Regions from separate parts of the Methylobacterium sp. M6A4_1b genome, predicted to be linked through region 1. Evidence: riboswitches for the same ligand, from Rfam matches in the RefSeq annotation. Region 1 holds a riboswitch; the other holds the start of a gene.

Region 1 (5,567 bases):
GCACGGGTGCGCTACCTCGAGCGCCAGCCCGAATTTCTCTGGCACGGCGGCATGCTGCTACCCGACAGCGGCATGCAGATCTCGTTCCTGAAGGATCTCGTCACCCTGCGCGACCCGACGAGCCCGTTCAGCTTCATCAACTACCTGCACGTGCACGGCCGGTTGACCGACTACATCAACCGGAAGTCGTTCTATCCGAGCCGGATCGAGTTCAACGACTACCTGCGCTGGGTGGCGTCTCACTTCGCCGACCGGTGCGATTACGGCGAGACCGTCCTGGCGGTGGAGCCGGAGCGGACGGGCGAGACGGTGCGCCACCTCGTCGTCCGCTCGGCGGACGGCGCCGGGCGCGAGCGCCGCCGCCGGACCCGGGCCGTCGTCCTCGCCACCGGCGGCGAGCCGCGCATCCCGGAGGCCTTCGCGGGCTCCCGGGGCAATCCGCGCGTGTTCCATTCCTCCGGCTACCTTCGCAGCATCGACGCGCTGTCCCTCGCCGGCCCCGCGCCGCGCATCGCCGTGATCGGCGCCGGCCAGACCGCCGCCGAGCTATTCCTCGACCTCCAGAGCCGGCTGCCGGGCGCACGGATCGACATGATCTTCCGCGGCCAGGCCCTGAAGCCCGCCGACGACAGCCCCTTCGTCAACGAGATCTTCAATCCCGACTTCACCGACTTCGTCTACGGCCAGCCTGATTCGGGGCGCAGCGCGCTGATCGAGGAATTTCGCGGCACCAACTATTCGGTGATCGACGGCGACCTCCTGACCCGGATCTACGAGATCCTCTACCAGCAGAAGGTCGTGGGAACGGTCCGGCACGCCCTGCACCGGCGGACCCGCGTGGAGGCCGTGACCGACCACGGACCGCAGGTCGCGCTCGATCTCCTCGACGAGGCCGCGGGCGCCCGCCGCCGGGACCGCTACGACGCGGTGATCCTGGCCACCGGCTATCGGCGCGACCGGGTCCAGTCCCTGATGCCGGCCCTGGCGCCCTATCTCGCGGACGGGGGCGTCGATCGCGATTACCGGCTGCGGACGCGGCCCGGTTTCGAGCCGGCCATCTACCTGCAGGGTTTCAGCGAGGAGAGCCATGGCCTGAGCGACACCCTGCTTTCCATCCTGGTGGTTCGCGGGCAAGAGATCGCGCAAGCGCTGCTGAGGGACGCTCCCCCGGCCCGCGTCTCGGCCTGATCCCGCCCGCCCGACCGCACGCCTCGACGGACCATCCCGGATGATCGCCACGGCCTCTCCACCCGCCGATGCCCCCGCGGCCGCCCCGCCGGCGGGGGACGCGGTGGGCTACCGGCTCGACGGGGTGTCGTTCGCCGTGCCCGGGCGGCAGCTCCTCGCCCCGCTCACCCTCGATTTGCCGAGCCGGGGCGTCGTCGGCCTCGTGGGGCATAACGGTTCCGGCAAATCGACTTTGATCAAGCTGCTGGGTCGCCAGCAGCGCCCGAGCGGGGGCCGCATCAGCTTCCGGGGCCGCCCCCTCGATGCCTGGGGCGACCGGGCCTTCGCGCGCGCCGTCGCCTACCTGCCGCAGGCGACGCCTCAGGCGCCGGGACTGCTGGTGCGCGAGCTCGTCGCCATGGGCCGCTATCCCTGGCACGGAGCCCTGGGGCGGGTCGGGGCCGCCGACCGCCGGATCGTCGCCGAGGCGATGGCCCTCACCGATACGGAGACCTTCGCCGAGCGTCTCGTCGACAGCCTCTCGGGGGGCGAGCGGCAGCGGGTCTGGCTCGCCATGCTGGTGGCGCAGGATGCCGGCTGCCTCCTCCTCGACGAGCCGATCTCGGCCCTCGACGTCGCACATCAGGTCGACGTGATGGCCCTGGTCCGGCGCCTGGCCGACGCGCGCGACGTCACGGTGCTGGTGGTGCTACACGACATCAACCTGGCGGCCCGCTACTGCGACGAGATCCTCGCCCTCCACGGCGGGCGCCTCATTCGGCGCGGCTCTCCGGACGACCTCCTCACGCCGGACTCCCTCGAAGCCATCTACGGGATTCGCATGGGGATCTTCCGGCACCCCGACACCGGCGTCCCCATCGGCTTCACGCGATGAAGGCCGCCGTCGCGGTGCGTTTTCGTGCCTGGCCGACGGACGGATCGCACGATGCGGCGTGGTTGCTGGGTCGCTTCCCGAAGGATTGCTCGGAATCGAAGACGTCGAGACGCGGGAGAGCCGTGGGACGATCTTCGTGAACGCCGTCTTGTCGCCTTCCGAACACATGCGATGGGAAAGCCTCGGAGTGCGATTGACGGCGAACCGTCTCTTCGGTCTCCTTGTCTTCGACGGTTCCTCCCCGGAGGATCAAAAGGGAACGCGGTGAGGGTGCAGGCCCGAGGCCGCGGCTGCCCCCGCAACTGTAAGCGGCGAGCCCATCATCAACACGTCACTGGGTCCTCGGGCCTGGGAAGACGATGAGAGGGCCGTGACCCGCGAGCCAGGAGACCTGCCGTCAGTCGTGGTCACACGCGAGACGCGCTGGGCGGGGTGCCCCGGCGGGTGTCGGGGCGTTCGCGGACCGCGAACGGGCCGGCCTCGTTCGCGGTGACGTGCCACTGCCGAGGCCGTCCGTTTGTCCCATCGTCCATCGAATCCGTTCTGGTCCGCGCTGGCCCTGTCCTGCGCGATCCCCTCCGCCGTTGCGGCCCAGGGGACGCGCTCCGGTGAGACCGCCGTGGTGCTCGACGCCCTCTCCGTCGAGGGCACCCTGACGGCCACCCCGACCTATCGGGTGCCGGACCTCTACAGCGGGACCAAGACGGTGACGCCGCGAAGGGACGTGCCGCAGCAGGTCGACGTGGTGCCGCGCGAAGTCCTGGTCGACACCGCCGCGACGCGCGTCGAGCGCGCCCTCGACTACGTGCCGGGGGTCGGCAAGCAGAACGACTTCGGCGCCCAGAACCTCGCGCTCTACTCGGTGCGCGGCTTCGCCACCCAGGACATCTTCCAGAACGGCTTCAACATCGCCCGCGGCTACAACGGCGCGCCCGACACCCAGAACGTCCAGTCCATCGAGGTCCTGAAAGGTCCGGCCGGTGCCGTCTACGGCCGCAGCGACCCGGGCGGCACGGTCAACATCCTGACGAAGCAGCCGGTGGCCCGGTCCTTCGTGGAGATGGGCACGCTGTTCGGCAGCTTCGGCACCGCCCGGACCACGGTCGATGCCGGCGGCGCGCTGAACGAGGACGGCAGCGTCCTCTACCGCTTCAACGGCGTCCTCGCCCGCCAGGACAGCTTTCGCGATTTCGTCGACGGCGACCGGGTTCTGGTGGCGCCCGTGGTGAGCTGGCAGGTGACGCCCGACACCAAGATCACGTTCGAGGCGCAATACCTGCGCAACCGCCAGACCTTCGACCGGGGCACCGTCGCGGTGAACGATCGCCTCGGCCTCGTCCCGCGTTCGCGCTTCTTCGGCGAGCCGGGCGACGATTCCGTTTCCGAGAGCGCATTCCTGCAGGTGCGGCTGGAGCACGCCCTCAACACCGACTGGCAGCTGCGCGTCGCCGGCCACGTCAACACCGGCAGCCTCACGGGCCTGCAGACCGGCGCGACCGGCATCCTCGACGACGGCCGCACGCTCCTGCGCGAGTTCCGCCGCCACGACTTCACCTGGGGCGTCGCCATCGGCCAGGCCGAACTCACCGGTCGCTTCGAGACCGGGCCCTTCGCCCACACCCTGCTGCTCGGCCTGGAGCATGAGCGCTACAACAGCACAGAGAACCTGCAGCGCTCGACCCCGCACCTCGATCCCTTCGCCATCGACCTGTTCAACCCCGTCTACGGGAAGGCCAAGCCGCCCTTCACGCGCCGCTACGGCGCCAGCGAGAACGTCGGCAACACGGCGGTCTACCTCCAGGACCAGATCGCCCTGAGCCCGGAATGGAAGCTGCTGATCGGCAACCGCACCGACTTCTACAACCAGACCTTCCGGGACAAGGTCGCGAACGAGCGAACCGAGCAGGACCGCACCGGGTTCTCGCCCCGCGCCGGGCTCGTCTACCACCCGCTGTCGTTCCTGGCCCTCTACGGCAACGTCGCCGCCTCGTTCCGGCCCAATACCGGCTTCGACAGCGCCTCCCGGCCCTTCGCGCCGGAGACCGGGTTCGCCTACGAGGTCGGGGCCAAGCTCGATCTGTTCGACGGCCTCAGCGTCACGGCGGCCGCCTTCCACATCGAGAAGCAGAACGTCTTGACCACCGACCCGGCGGACTTCTTCTTCCAGATCGCCGCCGGTGCCGTGCGCAGCGAGGGCTTCGACGTCGGCCTGGTCGGACAGGTCACGCCCGAGTTCCGGATCATCGGCGGCTACGCCTTCATCGACGCGGCGGTCACCCGCGACGAGGTCCTGCGGGTCGGCTCGCCGCTCCTCAACATCCCGCGCCACAGCGGCTCCCTGCTCGGCATCTACGAGGTCCAGGCCGGCGACTGGACGGGCTTCGGCATCGGCGGCGGCTTCCGGGCCGTCGGCTCCCGCCTCGGCGACAGCGGCAACGAACGCTTCCGCCTGCCGGGCTACGTCCTGACGGATGCGCTGGCCTATTACCGCTACGAGAACCTGCGCTTCGGGATCAACGTCGACAACATCTTCGACGAGACCTATTACGAGCGCTCCTACAACAGCTTCTGGGTCGGCGTCGGCGAGCCGCGGCGGCTCACCGTCAGCGTGACGGCACGCTTCTGATGGCGGAGCGCGCCTCGACACCCCTCCCGCTCTCGCAGGCCCGCATCGTCTCGATCGATGCCCTGCGCGGCCTCGTCATGCTGCTCATGCTCGTCGACCACGTGCGGGAGTTCGTCTACCTGCATGCCCAGGTCCGCGACCCCATGGACCTCGCCGTCACCCCGCCCGATCTCGTGCTGACGCGGCTGACTTCGCATCTCTGCGCCCCGGTCTTCATCCTTCTCACCGGACTCTCGGCCAGCCTCTACGCCCGGAAGCACGGCGCCCGGGGTGCGGCCAGCGGCTTCCTGCTCAAGCGCGGCCTCCTGCTGATCCTTCTCGAAGTGACGCTGGTGAGCCTCGCCTGGACCCGCAGTCTGGCGCCGCCGATCCTCTACCTGCAGGTGATCTGGGCCATCGGCCTCAGCATGGTGGCGCTGGCCGCCCTGCTCTGGCTGCCGCGCGCGGGCCTGATCCTCTTCGCCTTCGCGGTGATGCTCGGCCACAACCTGCTCGATGGGCTCGTGCTCCGATCCGGCGACACCGGCTACGTGCTCTGGTCGATCCTGCACCAGCGCGGCGTCATCGGATTGCCCTGGGGCGTGGCGCGCACCTCCTATCCTGTCCTGCCCTGGTTCGGCGTGATCGCGGCGGGCTACGCCCTCGGGCCGCTCTTCGCCGGAGCGGTCCGGCCGGCCAGCCGCCGCGCGGGGCTCCTGGCGCTCGGCGGTGCGGCGCTCGCCGCTTTCCTCATCCTGCGGGGCTTCAACGGTTACGGCGAGCCGGTGCCGTGGCAGACGGGGGCGACGCTCCTCCTGACGGCCCTCTCCTTCTTCAACCTGACCAAGTATCCGCCCTCGGCCGACTTCCTGCTGCTGACCTTGGGCCTCGGCCTCTGGC
Region 2 (5,567 bases), on a different contig from region 1:
GTCGAAGTCGGGGGCGAGCTCCGGCTTCGTGGAATAGCCGTCGAGGCGCGGATCGGGCCGGTCGTCCCCCGGCAGCACCACGAGCACCACCCCGGCGGCGCGGGCGGCCGCGCTGGCGCGCTCGAGGCCGTAGCGCCAGTAGTCGAGCCCGCCGAGGCAGCGGATCACGACGATTCGCGCCCTTGCGATCACCGATTCGACGTAGAGGTCGACCGACATCGGGTGGCGAAGCTTCGCGAGCTTGGCGAGCCGCAGGGTCGGGGCCGCGGCCGAGCCCGTCGGAAAGGCCGCCGCATGGGCGGCGGCCATGCCGAACAGGTCGGAATCGGTGAAGGACAGGAAGACGATGTCTCCCGGCGCCTGGCCGAGATCCACCGCGGCTTCGCCCTCGTCGAGGGAGACCGTATCGATGCGGATCAGGTGCATGGCGGCTGCCGCGGCGTCTTGGCCCCGTTCATGGCCGCTCCTGCCTCAGGGGCCTCCGGAGCCCGCCACGCCGGCGGCGGCGCAGGCGCCAGAGGCCGCGCAGGATGAGCGTTCCGAGGGCGACGAGGGGGAGCCAGGGCAGGCTCACGATGGCGAGGCGCAGGGCGGCCCCCGCGCTGGCCCCGAGGGTGGCACCGGCCTGATCCCAGACCTCCTGCACCGGTGCCAGGGGGCCGGAACGGGCCTGGTCCGCCCGGAAGGCGACGGCGACGGTTTCGGTGTCGACCCGCTGCTGGAGGCCGCGCTGCTGGGCTTCGCCCTCCTCGATCTGAGACTGGACCTGGGCCAGTTCCTGGGCGATCCGGATGAGGTCCTCGACTCGGGTATCGGGCTTGGCCGCCAGGGCGTCGAGGCGCTCGCGATAGGCGGTGCGCTGCGCGAGGCGCCGCCCGCCGTCCTCGATGGCACGGGTCAGGTCGTCGGCCCGCGTCGCCTGGCGCCGCACCACGACGTCGCCCGACTGCTCGCCGGCCAGGGGCGCCGTGAGAAACGCGACGTACGCGTCCACCGCCGCGTGGGGGAGCCGGACCTGGATCTGCGCCTGAGGCCGGCCGGAGGGGCGCGAGCCCTCCTCCAGCGACGCGGACACCAGGACGCAGCCCGGCGCGGTCCCGGTCAGGCAGCGGTCCCGCGCCGCCGTGAAATGCGCGCCGACGCGATCCGCCGGCAGGCCGATGGTCAGGTCGTGCGCGTAGGCGAGCTTGGCGGGGTTCCACTGGGCCTGGGCGAGCGGGCTGACGGGGGCGGCACTGCGGGCCGCGTCGGGGGCGGCCCGCTCCCTGGAATCCGTGCAGCCTCCGAGGCCGATCAGCGCCGCGAGGCCGAAGGCGACCAGCGGCCGCCGCCGGAAGCCGGCCGCACCACGCCGCAGGGCCGCGCGGCGGTTCATCCCGCCAGGGCCTCGGCGACGGCGTCCTGATCGAAGCCCTTGAGGCCGATCACCACGAGGCGGCCGTCGCGCGGCTCGGTGGATGTCCAGGGCCGGTCGTAATGGTGGGCGATGCGCGCGCCGACGCCCTGGACCACGAGCCGCATCGGCTTGCCGGTCACCTCGGCGAAGCCCTTGATGCGCAATACGCCCTCCGTCTCGGCGGCGCGGGCGACCCGGATGGCCAGGTCCTCGGCGGAGGCCGCGACCGCCACCGGCAGCGCCACCGAGTCGAAGTCGTCGTGGTCGTGGTCCTCGCCCTCGCCGTGGTGGGAGGGACGCGCGTCGAGGTCGTCCTCGGCGGCGGCCTCGATTCCCAGGATCACGCGGGGGTCGAGGCGGCCGTGCTCGGCCTCCACCATCTTCACCGCGCGGGGCAGGTGCCCGGCCACCTCGGCGCGGACCTTGGCGCGCCCGGCCTCGTCGAGGAGGTCGGCCTTGTTCATCACCACGAGGTCGGCACAGAGGAGCTGGTCCTCGAACACCTCTTCCAGGGGATTGTCGTGATCCACGCTGGCGTCGTCCGCGCGCTGGGCGGCCAGCGCCGCCGGATCGTCGGCGAAGAAGCCGGCGGCCACGGCGGGACCGTCGATGACCGCGACCACGCCGTCGACCGTCACGCGCGAGCGGATCGCCGGCCACTGGAAGGCCTGGACCAGGGGTTTCGGCAGGGCGAGGCCCGAGGTCTCGATGAGGATGTGCTCGGGCGGATCGGCCCGGTCGAGAAGCTTGTTCAGGGCGGGGACGAAATCGTCGGCCACGGTGCAGCAGATGCAGCCGTTGGCGAGCTCGACGATATCCTCGTCGCCGCAGCCCTCGATGCCGCAGGCGGCCAGGAACGAGCCGTCGAAGCCGATATCGCCGAACTCGTTGACGATGATGGCGAGGCGCCGCCCGTTGGCGTTCTCCACGAGGTGGCGCACCAGGGTGGTCTTGCCGGCCCCGAGGAAGCCGGTGACGATGGTGCAGGGGATCTTGGCGACGAGGGTCATTCGGCGGCGTCCGGATGGGGGGTCGCCGCGACAGGCGGCAAGGGAGCGGGAAACGGCGGGATGCGGGCGACGACGCCCTTGCGGAATTCCTGGGGCCTCGCCTTCCACGGCACGATGCCGTCCGGCGTCTCGGCATAGAGCGCGAGGCCGTCCAGGATGGTGGCGGCGGATTCCACCGGGTCGAGGTCGCCGTAGACGTAGGTCCAGCGCCCCTGCGACGCCACCGCCACCGTGCAGGGCCGCTTGCAGACGGAGAGGCATTCGACGCTCTCGACCGTGATGCCGGGGTGGCCGCCGGCGCTGACGGCCTCCTGGAGGGCGGCGAGCAGGCGGGCGCCGGCGCGCGGCTCCGACGCGTCGCCCGTCGCCCGGCAGGTGGCGCAGACGTAGAGGGTCACGGGCGCGGCGGTTTCCAGCTCAGGCATGGACGGCCCGGCTCCGGCCGAACAGGCCCCAGGCCCAGCCATAGGCCAGCCCGATCACCGCCCAGAACACGAAGGCGATGCCCAGCGAGCGCGCGGCGAATTGTGCCGCGTAGGAGGCCGGCAGGTTCGAGGCGGCGTGGCTCGCCTCCGGCGCGCCCGCCAGATGCGGCGCGACGAGGAGGACGATGCCGCCCGCGATCGTGATCGGCGCCCGCCGGATCGCGATGAGATACAGCCCCACGGCGGTGGCCACGGCCGTCATCACCCACCAGAACTGGCGGTCGGCCAGGGGCGCGGCCTCCATGCCGGGGAGTTCCGGCGCGAGGCCGAGGGCGGGGGCCAGCGCCACCGCGAGAAAGCCCCCGACGGCGAAGCGCAAGCCCGTTTCGGGATTGGGCTCGCGGTTGCAGGCGAGCAGGACGGCGCCGAGCAGGAGCGCGTAGCCGACGCCGCCCACGAGCGTGGCCAGGGCCGTGAAGGCCATGCGCGGCAGGCCGGGGCCGGGCTGCCACGCGGGTGCGACCTCGCCGCCCGCGACGGACGGGTCCTTGGTGCCGTGATCGTGACCGCCGTGCACGCGCACGATCAGCGAGGCGCGGGTCGGCAGGACGGGTGCGGCGGAGGCCTGCGTCTCGTAGCGCTCGGCCGCGATGATGAGCGGCGAGGTGAGCGCGAGCTGCAGGCCCGTCGCGACGACAGCCGCGAGGAAGCCGGCGACCAGGGCCGCCGACACGAGCCGGATGATCATGAGAGGTGCTGCCTTAAGCGGAGGCGCTCAGTGGCAGGGGAAGTTCTGGCTGTGGCGGAAGTCGTGCGCCGCGTTGTGCAGCGCCATCGCCGGGGCGAAGCCCGCCATGAACACGAGGCCGAGGCCGAGGAAGGCGGCCACGAGCACGGCGCCGAGGCGCTCGTTGGTGCGGGTGCCGGTCAGGACGAGGGTGTTGGTCGACATCAGGTCATCTCCTGGCCGCCCCGCCGGCGGCCGTCACGAATCGCGCGGGTGGACGGCAGGTCCACTCTCGGAGGCAGGTCTCCTGGCTCGCGGGTCGCTGGTCCTGCCGCCTTCCCGGATCGCTCCAGTGGCCGATGGCAGTCCCGTCTCCGCTCACAGTTGCGGGGGCAGCCGCGGTTTCAGGGTCGCCCCCTCACCGCATTCCCTTTTCACCCCGTTCCCGGGGCACCGTCCGATCCACGCTTCTACGCGGTTGCCGATCTCCTGACAACGCGACCCGGGCGGTTTCGCGCCTTTGACCTCGAGCCCCGATTTCGGGCACAGCATTCCGCATGCCGCACCCCACGCCCCGAATGACCCTCGTGCTCGGAGGCGCGCGCTCGGGTAAGAGTGCTCACGCCGAGGCGCTGATCGAGGCGTTCCCGCGACCCTGGCTCTACCTCGCCACCGCCCAGGCCTGGGACGATGAGATGCGGGCGCGCATCGCGCTCCACCGCGACCGCCGCCCGGACGGCTGGATCACGCAGGACGTGCCGCTCGCCTTGGCCGAGGCGGTCGCCGCCGCGACCGGGCCGGTGCTCGTCGATTGCCTGACCCTCTGGCTCACCAACCTGATCCTGTCGGAGGCCGACCTGGAGGCCGCCACCGCCGCGCTGCTCGCGGCCTGCGCGGCGGCGCCCGGCCCGGTGGTCCTCGTCGGCAACGAGGTCGGCCTCGGGATCGTGCCGGAGAATGCGCTGGCCCGCCGCTTCCGCGACGCCGCCGGACGCCTGCACCAGCGCCTCGCGGCGCAGGCGGACCGCGTGGTGCTCACGGTGGCGGGCCTTCCCCTGATCGTGAAACCCCAGCCCGGAGCCACCCCATGAACGATGCCGACCGCCATCGCGAGAAGATGGAGAAGCGCAAGGCCGTGCAGGACGCTGAGGTTGCGGAGAAGACGATCGAGAAGGGGCTCCTGATCGTCAATACCGGCCCGGGCAAGGGCAAGACCACGGCGGCGCTCGGGTTGATGCTGCGGGCCCTCGGCCATGGCTGGCGGGTCGGCGTCGTGCAGTTCATCAAGGGCGCCTGGGACACGGGCGAGAAGCACGCCCTCAAGGCCTTCGGCGATCGGATCGACTGGCACACCCTCGGCGAGGGCTTCACCTGGGAGACCCAGGACAAGGCCCGCGACATCGCCGCCGCCGAGCATGCCTGGGCCAAGGCCCTCGACCTCATGGCCGACCCGACGATCCGCCTGGTGGTGCTGGACGAACTCAACATCGCGCTGCGCTACGACTACCTGGACCTCGACGCCGTGGTGGCGGCCTTCCGGGCGCGCCGACCGGACCTCCACGTCATCGTCACGGGGCGCAACGCCAAGCCGGCCCTGATCGAGGCCGCCGACCTCGTCACCGAGATGGGCAGCGTGAAGCACCACTTCGCCGCCGGGGTGAGGGCGCAGGAGGGGATCGAGTTCTGATGCGGGTGGCCATCGCTGCTGTCGCGCTGTCCATGCTGGCGGGAACCCACGGAGTCCGCGCCGATCCTGCGCCGACCTGGCCCGCCACCTATCTCGGCCGCGTCGAGGCCCTGGCGGTGATGGAGGGGCTGCTCGCCCGGCTGCTCGCCAGCCGCTCCGCCACCGCGACCCTCGAAGGGTGGTGCGCCGAGCATGGGATGGCCGCCAAGCCCCGGCTCGCGGCGAATCTGCAGCGCGGGCTGGACAAGCCGGCCTCGGACGAGACCCGACGGCGCCTGAATGCCGGCTCGGACACGGTCCTCCGCTACCGTCAGGTGAAGCT

Evidence for each region. Region 1 has a riboswitch for cobalamin ahead of ACLBWX_RS21475 (TonB-dependent siderophore receptor). Riboswitches for the same ligand answer to the same signal wherever they lie in the genome.
Region 2: linked by a shared signal. The riboswitch ahead of ACLBWX_RS19275 (CbtB domain-containing protein) and the one ahead of ACLBWX_RS21475 (TonB-dependent siderophore receptor) in region 1 are both predicted to bind cobalamin.

What each region holds. Positions count from the first base shown of each region.
Region 1 is NZ_JBKEZQ010000039.1:9,300-14,866, reverse strand. It holds gene ACLBWX_RS21485 (lysine N(6)-hydroxylase/L-ornithine N(5)-oxygenase family protein) at 1-1,188, shown strand, start outside; gene ACLBWX_RS21480 (ATP-binding cassette domain-containing protein) at 1,229-2,062, shown strand; cobalamin riboswitch at 2,277-2,475, shown strand; gene ACLBWX_RS21475 (TonB-dependent siderophore receptor) at 2,580-4,688, shown strand; gene ACLBWX_RS21470 (DUF1624 domain-containing protein) at 4,688-5,567, shown strand, end outside.
Region 2 is NZ_JBKEZQ010000026.1:35,104-40,670, reverse strand. It holds gene cobN (cobaltochelatase subunit CobN) at 1-426, opposite strand, end outside; gene ACLBWX_RS19295 (DUF4349 domain-containing protein) at 455-1,375, opposite strand; gene cobW (cobalamin biosynthesis protein CobW) at 1,372-2,406, opposite strand; gene ACLBWX_RS19285 (DUF1636 family protein) at 2,403-2,831, opposite strand; gene ACLBWX_RS19280 (CbtA family protein) at 2,824-3,579, opposite strand; gene ACLBWX_RS19275 (CbtB domain-containing protein) at 3,607-3,783, opposite strand; cobalamin riboswitch at 3,839-4,032, opposite strand; gene cobU (bifunctional adenosylcobinamide kinase/adenosylcobinamide-phosphate guanylyltransferase) at 4,116-4,649, shown strand; gene cobO (cob(I)yrinic acid a,c-diamide adenosyltransferase) at 4,646-5,245, shown strand; gene ACLBWX_RS19260 (hypothetical protein) at 5,245-5,567, shown strand, end outside.